3 regions of the Streptomyces sp. NPDC056144 genome follow, and region 1 is predicted to be linked to each of the others. Evidence: riboswitches for the same ligand, from Rfam matches in the RefSeq annotation. Region 1 holds a riboswitch; each other region holds the start of a gene.
What was found. A riboswitch is a leader RNA that binds a small molecule or an ion and turns the genes downstream of it on or off. The one in region 1 is predicted to bind cobalamin.
Positions count from the first base shown of each region.

Region 1 (5,039 bases):
AGAGCGCCGGGTCGCCGTTGGCGCGCAGGAAGTCGTCCCAGGCCCAGGCGGACAGGTCCTCGATCTCGAAGGTGAGGTACTCGCGGCTGACGAGGCCGCGGGTGAGGAGGGAGGGGGCGCCGGGGCGGTCGGCCTCGTAGTTGGTGACGACCGGGAAGTCGACCTCGACGACCTCGGCGCCGGCGGCCTCCAGGTCGCGGCGGGCGGCCTCCCACAGCGCGATCACGGAGGGGCGGGTCTCGACGGGCTGCCCGGTCTGGCCGCCGATGCCGCCGTCGGGGTTCGTGCCGGCCTCGGGGTCGGCGTTGATGTACATCCGGGGCACGCCGACGCGCTTCCCGGCGAGCGCGGCGGACGCGGCCTCGGCGTCGGCGGGCGCGAGGGCCGGGTAGGAGGCGGGGCGCACCTGGGAGGCGGCGGGCAGCTCCACCCACGGCTGGGCGCGCCACAGGTCGCCGCGCGGGTTCGGGTCGTCGGCGACGACCACGTCGAGCAGTTCGAGCAGGTCGGCCATGGTGCGGGTGTGCGGGACCACGACGTCCATGGTGGGGACGAGGGGCCAGTTGCCGCGCACCGAGATCACGCCGCGGCTGGGCGTGTAGGCGCACAGCGCGTTGTACGAGGCGGGGGCGCGCCCCGATGACCAGGTCTCCTCGCCGAGGCCGAAGGCGCCGAAGGACGCCGCCGTCGCCGTGCCGGAGCCGTTGGAGGAGCCGGAGCCGTAGGCGCTGGTGAGCCAGTCGGCGTTGTAGGGGCTCTCGGCGCGGCCGTACACGCCGCGCTGCATGCCGCCGTTGGCCATGGGCGGCATGTTGGTGAGGCCGATGAGGACGGCGCCGCCCGCGCGGAGCCGCTCGATGGCGAAGGCGTCGCGCTGGGCGACGAGGTGCTCGAACGCCGGGGAGCCGGAGGCGGCGGTGAGGCCCTCGGCGAGGTAGCTGTCCTTGGCGGTGTACGGGATGCCGTCCAGCGGGCCGAGCGTCTCGCCGCGGGCGCGGCGGGCGTCGGAGGCCTCCGCCTCGGCCCGGGCGCGCGGGTTCATCACGACCAGCGCGTTCAGGGCGGTGGGCGTGCCCGGCCGGTCGTACGCCTCGATCCGCGCGAGGTAGGCGTCGAGCAGCTCGACCGAGGTCGTCTCGCCCTTCTCCAGCGCCGCGCGCAGCTCGGCGACAGAGGTCTCCACTACATCGAATCCGCGCGTCATGCGGTCACTCCTGGATGGCGTCGTGCGAGATCGTCTAACTAGATTTTCAGTCTAGACCGAAAATCTAGATCAGCGGAATAGACTGAGCGGAACGAATCTCTCCGGAACCGAAAGCGAGCCGATGGCGACGTCACAGAGCGGGCGCGCGCTGCCCGACCGGAAGCGGCAGCGCAGCGGGGACGAGGCGCGGGAACGTGCCATGCGCGCCGCCGTCGGCGTCATCGCCGAGAAGGGCACGGCGGGCCTGCGGATGTCGGACATCGCGGCCCGGGCCGGTATGAGCACCGGCCACATCCTCTACCACTTCGGCAAGAAGGACCGGCTCCTCCTCGAAGTCCTCGCATGGAGCCAGGCGGACCTGTGGGCCCGCTTCCAGGAGGCCGCCGACCGGGCCGCGTCCCCCGCCGAGAAGCTGGACCTGTTCGTCCGCTTCTACCTGCCCCGCGACCAGGACGACGAACGCTACGCGCTGTGGTCGCAGGTCCTGCTCCAGAGCCACGACGAGGCCGGCCGTGACGTCCTCACCGAGCTCCTCGACGGCTGGGACGAGCGCCTGGAGGCCATCGTCCGGGAGGGCAGGGAGCGGGGCGACTTCGCCGACGTCGACCTCCCCGAGTTCACGATCAGGGCCGTGGCCATGCTGAGCGGGCTCGCCGAGGACGTGATGTTCGGACGCGCCCGCTGGCAGCAGACCTCTCCCCACGCCTTCGCCCTGGCCGCCCTCGAACGCGAGCTGCGGCCTTCGCCGTAGCGCCGCCGCCCCGCCCGCCTCAGGACAGACCCGGCAGCGACACGTCGAGAGCCGGTACGGGACGCGGCGCGCCCCCGGCGTCGACGGCGACGAACGTGAGGAACGCGGTGGCCACCTCGGCCGCCGGCCCGGAGCTGTTCCAGCGTTCGGCGGTGACGCGGACCCCGACGGTCATGGAGGTGCGCCCCACGCGTTCGAGTCCGGCCTCGACGCTCAGCAGGTCACCGGCCCGCACCGGGGCGAGGAAGGTCATCCGGTCGACGGAGACCGTGACGGCCTGCCCGCCGGCGTGGCGTCCGGCGGCGGCCGCGGCGGCGTCGTCGATGAGCTTCATCATCACGCCGCCGTGGATGGTGCCGTAGAGGTTGGTGTCGTGGTCGCTCATGATGTGGGCGAGGACGACCCGTGAGTCGTCCGGCGTCTTGGGCGTGCGGGCGGGGCTGGTGACGGTGGGGTCGACCACGTCGGCTCTCCTTCGATGCGCGGCGGCGCGGTCAGTGCCGGGCATTGAGGAAGCCGATGACCAGGGCGGTCCACCAGGCGGCCTGGGAGACGGCGGCCGTCGCGCCCCCGAGGAGCAGCGCGGCGGGCCGGAGTCCGGTGGTGCCGTCGGAGGGGGCGAGGCGGCCGGACGGGGCGAGGCGGCGGGACAGGGCGGTCGCGGCCAGCCCGTTCAGCGCGATGACCAGGACGGCGAGGAGCTTCACCCGGGTCAGGGGAGCGTCGAGGTCGGGGCCGAGGAACACGCCCGTGGCGACGAGCCCCGCCGTGCCCGCCCACACCGGCGGATGGAGGGTCGCGGCGACGCGGAGCACCTCCGGCAGCGTCCGCCGCCCCGTCAGCCACAGCAGGCCGTGGTAGTCGACGACGAGGACGGCTCCGAAGCCGATGACGAGGCACACGAGATGCCCGAAGAGGGCGGCGGTGTGCAGGGCCGGGCTGACCGAGACGTGCCCGGCCGCCCAGACGGCCCCGGCCCACAGCGCCACGCACGCGGCACCGGCCAGGGCGGTGGGTAGGGCGGTGGGGAGCCAGGCGACGGGGGGCCGGGCGACGGGCGGTCTGGGCGCGGGGGTCTCGTCCGGGCCCCCGGGAACGGGACCCTCCGCGAGGTCCGTGCGATCCGCCAGGTCGGCGTGACCGGAGGCGGAGGCGGGGGCGGGGCGTGGGTCGAGGACTGCGGGCATGGCGAATTCACCACTCTCCTCCGGGGAAATCCGCCCCGGCTTCGGCGAGTTCGCGACGACGTGAGTCTCTGGCTGCCGGGGAAGTCACTCCCCGGTCACAGTGGCGGGACCGCACCGGAATCGCACCGGTTTCCTCGTCCGTCATCGCTCGGGCGGCGCCATCCTGCCAGGCCGGGGAGGCGCCCGACAGGGGGTTCGCGTGTGAGAGCCGTCTCGTCTCGGTCACTCTCCGTAGGGTCGGGGGCCGTGGCCTCAGTCCACCGTGTCGAACACCAGCCCGCTGCTGCCCTCGCCCAGGCCGGGGCGCTTGCGGCGGCCGATCCAGGTGTGGGTCGAGCCGTCGGACCACCGGGCGTACTGCCACGCGCGGGTGATCTCCGCCCCGTCGCGGGGCACCTCCTCCTCGTGCAGCAGCAGGTCGGCGCCGGGCGTGAGCAGGGTGCCGAGCGGCACCGGGTCCGGGCCGCCGGTGGGGGAGGGGACCGTGCCGCGACGCAGTTGCTGACCGCCGCCTCGCGGGGCCTGCGGGATGAGGGGGAACCAGTGGGCGGGGACGGAGGAGGCGAGCCGGTAGCGGCCCGGCACGGGCTCGGGCACGGCGGCGGGCTCCTGCGCCCGGTGGACCCTACGTCCCGCGGCGCCCTCGACCGACTCCTCCAGGGCCCACGCCAGGTTCGCGCCCTCGTCCCTGAAGAGGCGTACGACCTCCAGCGGTTCGCCCTGGAGGGAGGCGGGCAGCGTCGGCGAGACCAGCAGCCGGTCCGCCCGTCCGCCGCCGGAGCCGCTGTGGCGGAACAGGCTCCAGTCCTGGCCGTCACCGGGGAGGTCCCCGGCCGCCCGGACCAGGGTGCGACGCCCGAAGCTGTCCGTCACCACCAGCGAGTCGACGCGGACGACGGAGCCGACCGGGGCCCGGAGCGGCATCAGGTACCAGTCGTTGCCGTAGACCACGGCGTACTCGACGAGCAGCAGGCGTGCCAGGTCGCGGCTCTCGGCGGTCAGCGAGCCGAGGTCGACCCGCGCGTCCTCGAACTCCCACCAGCGGGGCGCGGGGGCGCCGGCGAAGGAGGCCGGGGCGGGCAGCGAGGTGGTGACGACGGCGCCGCCCTCGCCGGGCGCCGGGTCCAGGTCGAAGGAGTACCAGTCGAGCCGGGCCCCGTCGTACTCGGGCGCGGTGAGTTCGGCCCCCGGGGCGGTGAGGGTGAAGCGGTACTCCATGCGCTCCGGACGCCAGTAGTCCGCCGCCTCGGCCGAGCCCCCGCCCGGCCCTTCGCCCCCGGGCCAGCACGTCGCGACATGCGCGAGCCAGGAGGACGCGAGCCGGGACAGGACGGGTACGTGGGCGGGCGAGGCCGGCAGCCAGGCCGGGACCGTGCCCCGGGCGAGGGCGGTGAGCACGGGCGCCAGGAGCGCGCCGTCGGGAACCCGGCGCCGGTGCAGGGCCAGCCAGCGCCCGCCGTCGGGGTCGAGGCCGCCGGTGTCCCGGGCGGTGAGCGGGCAGTGGGTGACGAACAGCCCGGCGTACGGGGCGAGTCCGGGCTCGGCGGCGAGGAGCCGCTGCCAGTGCCGTCCGCTGTCCACGGCCGCCCGCGGACCGGCGAGCCCCTCGCCCTTCTCCGCTTCGACGGCCGCCTCCAGCGGCCGGTCCGGACGGTACGGTTCCGGCGCGCCGCCCGGCGGCCTGCACGTGGCCAGCGGCGCGACCTTCGCCCGCAGCCGTACGGAGACGGGGCTGCCGGTGTCCTCGCCGGTGAACTCACCGAGCTGCCACTGGCGGGCGAGCAGCCACAACGGGTCGTGCACCTGGGCCTGGAGACCGCCGTCGAGGCCGTCGAGCCGGGCCCGCGGTTCCAGACGGGTCCAGGAGGTGATGGAGGGCATGAGGGGTATCCGTCCT
Region 1 covers NZ_JBHJVF010000001.1:908,963-914,001, forward strand. Annotated here, with positions in the region: gene ACFC0Z_RS03895 (amidase) at 1-1,204, opposite strand, end outside; gene ACFC0Z_RS03900 (TetR/AcrR family transcriptional regulator) at 1,326-1,955, shown strand; gene ACFC0Z_RS03905 (acyl-CoA thioesterase) at 1,975-2,418, opposite strand; gene ACFC0Z_RS03910 (hypothetical protein) at 2,450-3,142, opposite strand; cobalamin riboswitch at 3,182-3,320, opposite strand; gene ACFC0Z_RS03915 (hypothetical protein) at 3,395-5,023, opposite strand.

Region 2 (5,039 bases), on a different contig from region 1:
TTCTCGATGTCGAGCGCGCCGACGAGCCGGTCCTCGGAGGCGCCGACGGGCAGTTCGACCATGCGGGCGGCCCGCTCGTCCCCGCCGGCGGTCTCGTGCGGCCCGTCGGGGCAGCCGGGGTCGGGCGATGCGGGGTCACAGCTGAACCGGCACCCGGCGACCACGGGCACGACGGGCAGCAGCTCGGCGAGCGCCCGCACGGCGGTCGACTTGGCGGTCCCCTTCTCCCCCCGGACGAGCACACCGCCGACGGCCGGGCTGATCGCGTTCAGCAGCAGCGCGAGCCGCAGATCGTCCATGCCGACGACGGCGGTGAACGGATAGCGGGTGCTCATCGGGAGGTCCTTTCCTCAAGTGTGATCGGCCGGCGCCCCAGGGGAGCCGACAGGGCAGCGCCGCACGAAGTGCGGCCGCTGCGCGTGGGGACGGGGCCGTGCGACCCCACGGCGCACGAAGTGCCGCCGTTCGCGCCGACCACGGCGCCGAAGGCCGCCGACGGCGAGCGGCCACCCACAGGGGCCACCCGCAGGTGAGTCTCCGAGCCGCACGGGTGGTGCGGGTGGGAACCCAAGCCCGTCCGGAGGGCGGGCGCAGCCCCCGCGCGGCGAAGCCGCGCCCGAACCGCCCCGCCCGCCCACCGGCTCACGGCGCACCCGGCGGCACGAACGGCAGCCCCTCCGGGGCCCCCTCCTCGATGAGCCGCAGCAGCGCCCCCGTGTCGGCGTGCTCCTCGATCAGGTCCCCGAGCCGGTCGAGCTGCTCCTCCCGCAGGGTGCCGAAGGCCGTGTCGGGCGCCGGCACGAACCGCCGCCCGGACGCCGCCGCGACCTCCCGCAGGAACGCCCGCCGGAAGCCGTCGCTCTCCAGGGAGCCGTGCCAGTGCGTCCCCCAGACCGCCCCCACCCGGCACCCGTCGAGGAACGGTTCCCCGCCTTCGACCGTCGCGACGCCGTGGTGGATCTCGTACCCCTCGACCCGCTCCCCGAGCGCCTCTCCGACGGGCCGGGCGAGCGTCTTCTCGGGCGCGAACCGGATCCGTACGGGCAGCAGCCCGAGCCCGTCGACGACGCCCGCCCTCGACTCGACCTCGTCCTCGATCCGCTCGCCGAGCGCCTGGAAGCCGCCGCAGATGCCGAGCACCGGCCGCCCCTCGGCGGCCCGCCGCACGAGCGCGTCGGCGAGTCCCCGTTCCCGCAGCCAGGCGAGCGCCTTGACGGTGCCCCGGGTGCCGGGGACGACGACGAGGTCCGCGTCGACGAGTTCCTCGGGCCGGTCGACGAAGCGGACGACGACGCCGGGTTCGGCGGCGAGCGCGTCGACGTCGGTGAAGTTGGACATGAGCGGTACGGCGCAGACGGCGACCCGCAGGACGTCCTCGCCGACGGGCGGCGCGACGACCGACTCGCGGACGGTGCCCCGCAGGGAGACCCGGAGGCCGTCCTCCTCGTCGATGCCGAGCCCGTGCGCGTACGGGAGGACGCCGAAGGTCCGGCGCCCGGTGAGGTCGTACAGCATGTCGAGCCCGGGTTCGAGGAGCGTCACGTCGCCCCGGAACTTGTTCACGAGGTAGCCCGCGACGAGGGCCTGGTCCTCGGGCGAGAGCAGCGCCGTCGTCCCGAAGAACTGGGCGAAGACCCCGCCCCGGTCGATGTCGCCGACCACGACGACGGGCAGCTTCGCGGCCCGCGCGATGCCCATGTTGACGATGTCGGTGCGCCGCAGGTTGATCTCGGCGGGGCTGCCGGCGCCCTCGCAGATGACGGCGTCGTACGTGCTCCGCAGCTCTTCCAGGCAGGCGAGGACCGGTTCGAACAGCTCCTTCTGCCGTCCGCCGTGGTAGCCGCGGGCCGACAGTTCGCCGACGGGCTTGCCCATGAGGACGACCTGGCTTGACCGGTCGCTGCCGGGCTTGAGCAGCACGGGGTTCATGAGCGCGGTCGGCTCGACGCGCGCGGCCTGTGCCTGCATGGCCTGCGCGCGCCCGATCTCGGCGCCCTCGCGGGTCACGAAGGAGTTGAGGGACATGTTCTGTCCCTTGAACGGGGCGACCTTGATCCCCTGCCGGACCAGCCAGCGGCAGATCCCGGCGGTCACGACGCTCTTGCCCGCGTCGGACGTGGTCCCGGCGACGAGCAGTCCGCCACCCCTCGTGCGGCCACCCATCAGACAACCCTCCGCTTCAGCGCGTTCACGATCAGCCGGCCGCCCACGCAGGCGGCCAGCGAGACGGCGGTGACCCGGCGGGAGAGCCGGACCGCCCGGTCGATGTCGGCGACCTCGACGGGCCGCCCCTCCCCGTTGAGGACGGGCCGGTGCTCGACCCGTCCGCCGTACGAGAGGGTCCCCCCGAGCCGTACGCCGAGGGCGCCCGCGAAGGAGGCCTCGACGGGGCCCGCGTTGGGGCTCGGGTGCTTCGCCGCGTCGGCCCGCCAGGCCCGTACGGCTCCGCGCGGGTCGTCCCCGGCGAGCGTTGCGGCGACGGCGGTCAGCCGGGCGCCGGGCCAGCCGGCCACGTCGTCGAGGCGGGCCGAGGCCCAGCCGAAGCGGCGGTAGCGCGGGGACTTGTGGCCGACCATCGCGTCCAGGGTGTTGACGGCCCGGAAGCCGAGCAGCCCGGGGACGCCCGCGACCGCGCCCCAGAAGAGGGCGCCGATCACGGCGTCGGAGGTGTTCTCGGCGACGGACTCGACGACGGCGCGGGCCATCGCGGGACCGTCGAGGGACTGCGGGTCGCGTCCGCAGAGGTGCGGCAGCCGCTCGCGGGCCACGTCCAGGTCCCCGACGGCGAGCGCCCCGCCGATCGCGTGGGCCTCGCGCCCCAGGGTCGTACCGCCGACGACGGCCCAGACGGACGCGGCGGTGAGGGCGACGGCGGCGGCGGGCCGGTTCCGTACGGCGCGGGCGGCGAGGGCGCCGGCGGCGACGGTCGTCCCGGCGCAGACGGCGGTGTGCAGGGCGCCCCAGGCGCGGTCGTCGCGGTGCAGGCGCTGTTCGACGGCGGCGGCGGTGCGGCCGAAGAAGGCGACGGGGTGGCCCCGGCGGGGATCGCCGACGAGACGGTCGACGGCCAGCCCGAGGGCGGCTCCGTACGCGAAGGCACGGGTGGCTCTGATGCGGCCGGTCATGGCGCATGTCCTCACTCAGGGTCCGCGCCCTGGATCGACGTGACCGGCGGCGAGAGTTCCTGACTTCCGGACCCTGGGGGCCCGGTCACAGTGGCGGGACCGCGCCGGATTCGCACCGGACTTCCTCTGACTGCCGCCGTATTGGCCTCGGCAGTCCACCACGCGCCGCGAACACCCGTCAACCCACGCTTGACCTGCGACGGGTCACTGTGCGAAGCACCACAAACACGGCACCGGGCACACGGCGGACGGCCCCCACCCGAAGGTGAGGGCCGCCCGCCGTGGAGAAGGGGTGGGACCGTCAGGCGACGATCAGGTAGATGCCGTAGGCCACGGCCGCCGCGCAGAGGGCGAAGCAGGCGTAGGCGCCGGTGCGGGCGAGGGCGGCGGAGCCGCCGTTCGCCTCGGCCTCCTCCTGCTTGCCGAGGCCGACGATCCCGAGGGTGAAGAGGCCCACGAGGGCGACGGTCGCCACGAGGCTGACTCCGAAGACGGAGCCGAGAGCTGCCCAGTCGATCTTCATGTCGTTCGTTCCTTACACCGCAGCGGCGGAGGCCGGGGGGGCGGCCGGGTCCGTGGGGACCGGCGCCGGGATGGTGGTCTTGAGGTCCTCGTCCGCGACGGCGGCGACGGAACCGGCGGCCGGCGGCGGGGTGACGGCCGCGATGGCGGTGGTCACGACGCCCGCGGGCTCCTCGTCGAGGTCGTCGGCGGTGACGTTGTGGTGGTCGACCGGCTTGCGACGGGAGAGCGTCCAGATGACGCCCGAGCCGGCGACGAGAAGGACGGCGACGGCGGCGATGCCCCAGGGGCCCTGCTTGGTGAGGAACTCGGCGCCCGCGCCGACGATCGCGGCGGCCGGGAGGGTGAGGCCCCAGGCGACGAACATCCGGGTGGCGGTCGACCAGCGGACGACACCGCCCTTGCGGCCGAGGCCGGCGCCCATCACGGCACCCGAGCAGGACTGGGTGGTGGAGAGGGAGAAGCCGAGGTGAGAGGAGGCCAGGATGACCGTCGCGGCGCTGGTCTGGGCGGCGAAGCCCTGCTGCGGCTGGAGGTCGGTGAGGCCCTTGCCCATGGTGCGGATGATGCGCCAGCCGCCGAGGTAGGTGCCGAGCGCGATGGCGACACCGGCGGAGACGACGACCCACAGGGGCGGGTTCGAGCCGGGGGCCACGACACCCTGGGTGACCAGGGCGAGGGTGATGATGCCCATCGTCTTCTGGGCGTCGTTGGTGCCGTGCGCGAGGGAGACGAGACCGGCGGAGGCGATCTGGCCGGCCCGGAAGCCCTTGGCCGTGGCCTTGGCGTCGGGGTTGGCCTTGATCTTGTACGTCAGCTTCGTGGCGGCCATCGCGGCGAGGCCGGCGACGATCGGCGCGGCGACGGCCGGGATGAGGACCTTGGTGACGATCGTCGGGCCGTTGACCGCGGACCAGCCGGCGGACATGACGGCGGCGCCGATGAGGCCGCCGAAGAGGGCGTGGGAGGAGCTGGACGGCAGGCCCAGGAGCCAGGTCAGCAGGTTCCACAGGATGGCGCCCACGAGCGCCGCGAAGATCACTTCTGTGCGAATGCCCTCTTCGTTGATGATCCCGCCGGAGATCGTCTTGGCGACCTCCACGGACAGGAAGGCTCCGACGAGGTTCAGCACGGCGGACATGGCCACCGCCGTCTTGGGCTTGAGCGCACCGGTCGAGATGGTCGTGGCCATCGCGTTGGCGGTGTCGTGGAAACCGTTCGTGAAATCGAACACGAGAGCTGTCACGACCACAATGGCGAGCAGCAGCGTGATGTGTTCCATTTACCCAGGCAATCGTTTGACGTCAGTGGCTCGTCGAACGTAGGCAACCTGAGTGAACGGAAGGTGAACTGGGGCGGGCGACGTGGTGTCCCCATCCGGTGTCAAGAGAT
Region 2 covers NZ_JBHJVF010000019.1:56,660-61,698, reverse strand. Annotated here, with positions in the region: gene ACFC0Z_RS34190 (putative cobaltochelatase) at 1-335, opposite strand, end outside; gene ACFC0Z_RS34185 (cobyric acid synthase) at 643-2,163, opposite strand; gene ACFC0Z_RS34180 (cobalamin biosynthesis protein) at 2,163-3,125, opposite strand; cobalamin riboswitch at 3,158-3,301, opposite strand; gene ACFC0Z_RS34175 (hypothetical protein) at 3,427-3,648, opposite strand; gene ACFC0Z_RS34170 (anion permease) at 3,661-4,929, opposite strand.
Region 2: it holds a riboswitch for cobalamin, as region 1 does, so the genes downstream of both, ACFC0Z_RS34180 (cobalamin biosynthesis protein) here and ACFC0Z_RS03910 (hypothetical protein) in region 1, are expected to answer to the same signal.

Region 3 (5,039 bases), on a different contig from region 1:
GTCGGGCAGGTACGTGTCCAGGAGGGTCAGGTAGAACTGGACGTGCACGGCCTCCTCGAAGAGCTGGCGCGACAGGTACAGGCGCGCCTCCGGGGAGTTGATGTGCTTGTACAGCGTCAGGACCAGGTTGTTCGCCACGATCGAGTCGCCCGTCGCGAAGAACGCGACCAGACGGCCGATCATGTGCTGCTCACCGGGGGTGAGCTTGGCGAGGTCGGCGACGTCCGAGTGGAGGTCGACCTCCTCCACCGTCCACGTGTTCTTGATCGCGTCCCGGTAGCGCTCGTAGAAGTCCGGGTAGCGCATGGGGCGGAGAGTCAGCTCGAAGCCAGGGTCGAGCAGGTTCTTCTTCTCGGAGGAGCTGGTGGTGCTCATTACTGGCAGGCCTCGCAGGACTCGGGGTTCTCAAGGGAGCAGGCGAGCGCGTCCGCGTCGGTGGTCGCCTGCTGGACGGGGATGGGGGCCGAGGCGGCGGCCGTCGCCGACGCCTGGGCGGCGCGGGCGATCCGGGTCGCGGGGCGCGAGCGCAGGTAGTACGTGGTCTTCAGACCCTGCTTCCAGGCGTACGCGTACATCGACGACAGCTTGCCGATGGTGGGCGTCTCCATGAACAGGTTCAGGGACTGCGACTGGTCGAGGAACGGCGTACGGGCCGCCGCCATGTCGATGAGCCCGCGCTGCGGGATCTCCCAGGCCGTGCGGTACAGCTCGCGCGTCTCGGCCGGGATCCAGGAGAAGTCGGCGACGGAGCCGCTGGAGTCGCGGAGCGCGTCACGGGTCTGCGCGTCCCACACGCCGAGCTTCTTCAGCTCGTCGACGAGGTACGAGTTGACCTGGAGGAACTCGCCGGACAGCGTCTCGCGCTTGAAGAGGTTGGAGACCTGCGGCTCGATGCACTCGTAGACGCCCGCGATCGAGGCGATGGTCGCCGTCGGCGCGATGGCGAGCAGGAGGCTGTTGCGCATGCCGACCGCGGCGATCCGCTCGCGCAGGGCGGCCCAGCGCTCCGGCCAGTTCAGCTCGACGTCGTAGTGGTCCGGGTGCAGGACACCGCGGGCCGCGCGGGTCTTCTCCCAGGCGGGGAGCGGGCCGCTGCGCTCGGCGAGGTCGGCGGAGGCCTCGTACGCGGCGAGCATGATCCGCTCGGCGATACGGGTGGACAGCGCGCGCGCCTCGGCGGAGTCGAACGGCAGCTTCAGCTGGAAGAAGACGTCCTGGAGGCCCATGGCGCCCAGGCCGACCGGGCGCCAGCGGGCGTTGGAGTTGCCCGCCTGCTCGGTCGGGTAGAAGTTGATGTCGACGACGCGGTCGAGGAAGGTGACGGCCGTGCGGACGGTCGCGTCCAGGCGGTCCCAGTCGATGTCCGAACCGACCACGAACGCGCCGAGGTTGACCGAGCCGAGGTTGCAGACCGCGGTCTCGTCGTCGTTCGTGACCTCGATGATCTCGGTGCAGAGGTTCGAGGAGTGCACGACCGAGCCCGGCTCGGCCGTCTGGTTGGCCGTGCGGTTCGAGGCGTCCTTGAAGGTCATCCAGCCGTTGCCGGTCTGGGCGAGGGTCCGCATCATGCGGCCGTAGAGGTCGCGGGCCGGCATCGTCTTGCGGGCCAGGCCCTTGGCCTCGGCGGCGCGGTAGGCGGCGTCGAACTCCTCGCCCCACAGGTCGACGAGCTCGGGCACGTCCGAGGGGGAGAAGAGCGACCACTCGGCGTCCGCGTTGACCCGGCGCATGAACTCGTCCGGGATCCAGTGCGCGAGGTTCAGGTTGTGCGTACGGCGCTGGTCCTCGCCCGTGTTGTCGCGGAGCTCCAGGAACTCCTCGATGTCCGCGTGCCAGGTCTCCAGGTAGACGGCGGCGGCGCCCTTGCGGCGGCCGCCCTGGTTCACGGCGGCGACGGAGGCGTCGAGGGTCTTCAGGAACGGGACGATGCCGTTCGAGTGGCCGTTGGTGCCGCGGATCAGCGAACCGCGGGCGCGGATGCGGGAGTAGGAGAGCCCGATGCCGCCGGCGTGCTTCGAGAGACGCGCGACCTGGTGGTAGCGGCCGTAGATGGAGTCCAGCTCGTCCTGGGGGGAGTCCAGGAGGTAGCAGGAGGACATCTGCGGGTGGCGCGTGCCCGAGTTGAAGAGCGTGGGGGAGGAGGGCAGGTAGTCCAGACGGCTCATCAGGCCGTAGAGGGCCGCCACCTCGTCGAGCGCGCGGGTGCTGTCGTCCTCGGCGAGACCGCAGGCCACGCGGAGCATGAAGTGCTGCGGGGTCTCGATGACCTTGCGGGTGATCGGGTGGCGCAGCAGGTAGCGCGAGTAGAGGGTGCGCAGGCCGAAGTAGCCGAAGCGGTCGTCGCCGGCGGCGTCGATCGTGGCGTCGAGGCGCTCGGCGTGCAGCGCGACGAACTCGGCGGTGCGGTCGGCGATCAGGCCCTCGCGGTGACCGACGGCCACGGAGGCGGAGAAGGAGACCGCGCCCTGGCCGGCCGCCTCGTCGGCGATGGTGATCGTCAGGAGCCGGGCCGCGAGCCGGGAGTAGGCCGGGTCCTCGGCGATGAGACCGGCGGCCGCCTCGGTGGCCAGCTCGCGCAGCTCCGCCTCGTCCGACGTGGCGCTGCGGCCGCGGAGCGCGGCGGCGGCGATCTTGCCGGGGTCGGTGTCGGGGAGATCGGCGGTGAGATCGGTCAGGGTCCGCAGCAGCACGGTGCCGGGTCCGTCGCTGTCGATCTCCGTGGCCGGATCGGCGGGCGCGATGGTCACGTGGGGGCTCTCCCTCGCTCGGCTCCTGGCCGCGACGGGGGAGGGCGGGCGAGGCGATCCGTACGCACGGATGCCCGCGTCCACCGGCCCACTCCGCGAGGCCCGGACGTCAGTGACACCCGGAACGGACGGACCGGGTGGGCTGCCGGCAGGTCGTCGGACTCGCTCCGTACCGAAAATCCGCACGAAGCACACCGTTGCGGGACAGTTCCGGATTCGCGCCGGATTTCCCTGCGTCGACAGCGAGGTCGAGCATACATGTGGGGGGCGCCGGAGTTGGCGCCCCCCACATGTTGTGTCGTCAGGTTTTACGTGCCCGTCGTGTGGAACTCCAGCGCGTACGTCTTCAGGGTGAAGCCGGGGACCGGCTCCCAGTCCCGCCCGGGGGTACGGACGAAGCCCATCCGCTCGTAGATCCGGTGCGCCGCGACCATGCTCGGGCCCGTGGAGAGCACCAGCCGGGCGCACTCCGGGACGGCCCGCGCGCGGTCCACGCAGGCCCGCACGAGCGCCTCTCCGGCACCCCTGCCGCGCGCCTCGGGCCCGACCACGAGCATCCGGAACTCGGCCTCGCCGGGGACGGCGATGTCGGCCCAGGTGGTGCCGCCGAGGGCGAAGGTCACGCCGCCGATGATCCGGCCGGTCTCCTCGTCGACGGCGACGAGCACCTCGGCCTCGCGCGCCCGGCGCTCGGTGTCCCGCAGCACCGCCAGGTAGTAGTCGTCCTCGCCGTCGAGCAGCAGCCCGTCGCCCAGGTACGTGAACCCGGTGAGGTCACCGAGTTCCTCGTACTCCTCGGGCCGTACCGCCCTGATCGTGAAATCCATGCGATCAGTGTGCCCCGGCACCGACCTTCGACGACTTCCCGCCGGAGACGGGGTCGCCGGCGTCGGCCGTGTAGTCCTCCGGGGAGGTCTCGTCGACGCCCTCGGGGGCCTTCACGGCCTTGAGGACGAAGGTCAGGACGACGGTGACGACGACGTTGAGGACGAAGGCGGTGAGGCCGATGTAGCCGATCTCGCCGATGCCCGGGATCTCGGCCGCCGAACCGCCGAAGTGCTTCTGCGTCGGGCTGGCGACGCCGTACGCGGCGAACGTGCCGTAGACCATGCCGACGGCCCAGCCGGCGAGCAGCGCCCAGCGGTGGAACCAGCGGGTGAAGAGGCCGCCGACCAGCGCCGGGAAGGTCTGGAGGATCCAGATGCCGCCGAGGAGCTGGAAGTTGATCGCGACCGTCTTGTCCATGGTGAGGACGAAGACGAGCGCGCCGACCTTCACGAGGAGCGAGACCAGCTTGGAGACCTTGGTCTCCTGCGCCGGGGTCGCGTCCTTCTTGAGGAAGTCCTTGTAGATGTTCCTCGTGAAGAGGTTGGCGGCGGCGATCGACATGATCGCGGCCGGGACCAGCGCGCCGATGCCGATCGCGGCGAAGGCCACGCCCGCGAACCAGGCCGGGAACATGTTCTCGAACAGCTGCGGGATGGCGAGCTGGCCGTTCTTGACCTGGATGCCGGCGGCGATCGCCATGAAGCCGAGCAGCGCGAGCAGGCCCAGCATCAGCGAGTACAGCGGCAGGATCGTGGTGTTGCGGCGGATGACCTCGCGGCTCCGGGACGACAGGGTCGCCGTGATGGAGTGCGGGTACATGAAGAGCGCGAGCGCCGAGCCGAGCGCCAGGGTCGCGTACGTCCACTGGCCGGCCTCGCCCGGGACGAGCGCGCCGCGCGGCTTGCCGGTCGCCGGGTTGGTCTGCGCGTAGGCCTCGCCGGCCTTGGCGAAGATCTCGTCGAAGCCGCCGAGCTTGATCGGGATGTAGATGATCGCGACGGCGATCACCAGGTAGATCAGGGTGTCCTTGACGAAGGCGATGAGCGCCGGGGCGCGCAGGCCCGAGGAGTACGTGTAGGCCGCGAGGACGCCGAAGGCGATGAGCAGCGGCAGGTCCTTGACGAACCAGTGGGTGTTCTCGCCGCCGCCGACGCCCATCACGTCCAGGACGGCCTGGATGCCGACGAGCTGGAGCGCGATGTACGGCATGGTCGCGAGGATGCCGGTGACGGCGACCGCCAGCGACAGGCCCTTGGAGCCGAAGCGGCCGCGCACGAAGTCGGAGGTGGTCACGTAGCCGTGCTTGTGCGAGACCGACCACAGGCGCGGCAGGAAGGTGAAGATCAGCGGGTAGACGAGGATCGTGTACGGCACGGCGAAGAAGCCGGCCGCGCCCGCCGCGTAGACGGCCGCCGGGACGGCGACGAAGGTGTACGCGGTGTACAGGTCGCCGCCGAGCAGGAA
Region 3 covers NZ_JBHJVF010000003.1:214,673-219,711, forward strand. Annotated here, with positions in the region: gene ACFC0Z_RS11830 (ribonucleotide-diphosphate reductase subunit beta) at 1-375, opposite strand, end outside; gene ACFC0Z_RS11835 (ribonucleoside-diphosphate reductase subunit alpha) at 375-2,747, opposite strand; cobalamin riboswitch at 2,877-3,037, opposite strand; gene ACFC0Z_RS11840 (GNAT family N-acetyltransferase) at 3,056-3,574, opposite strand; gene mctP (monocarboxylate uptake permease MctP) at 3,579-5,039, opposite strand, start outside.
Region 3: it holds a riboswitch for cobalamin, as region 1 does, so the genes downstream of both, ACFC0Z_RS11835 (ribonucleoside-diphosphate reductase subunit alpha) here and ACFC0Z_RS03910 (hypothetical protein) in region 1, are expected to answer to the same signal.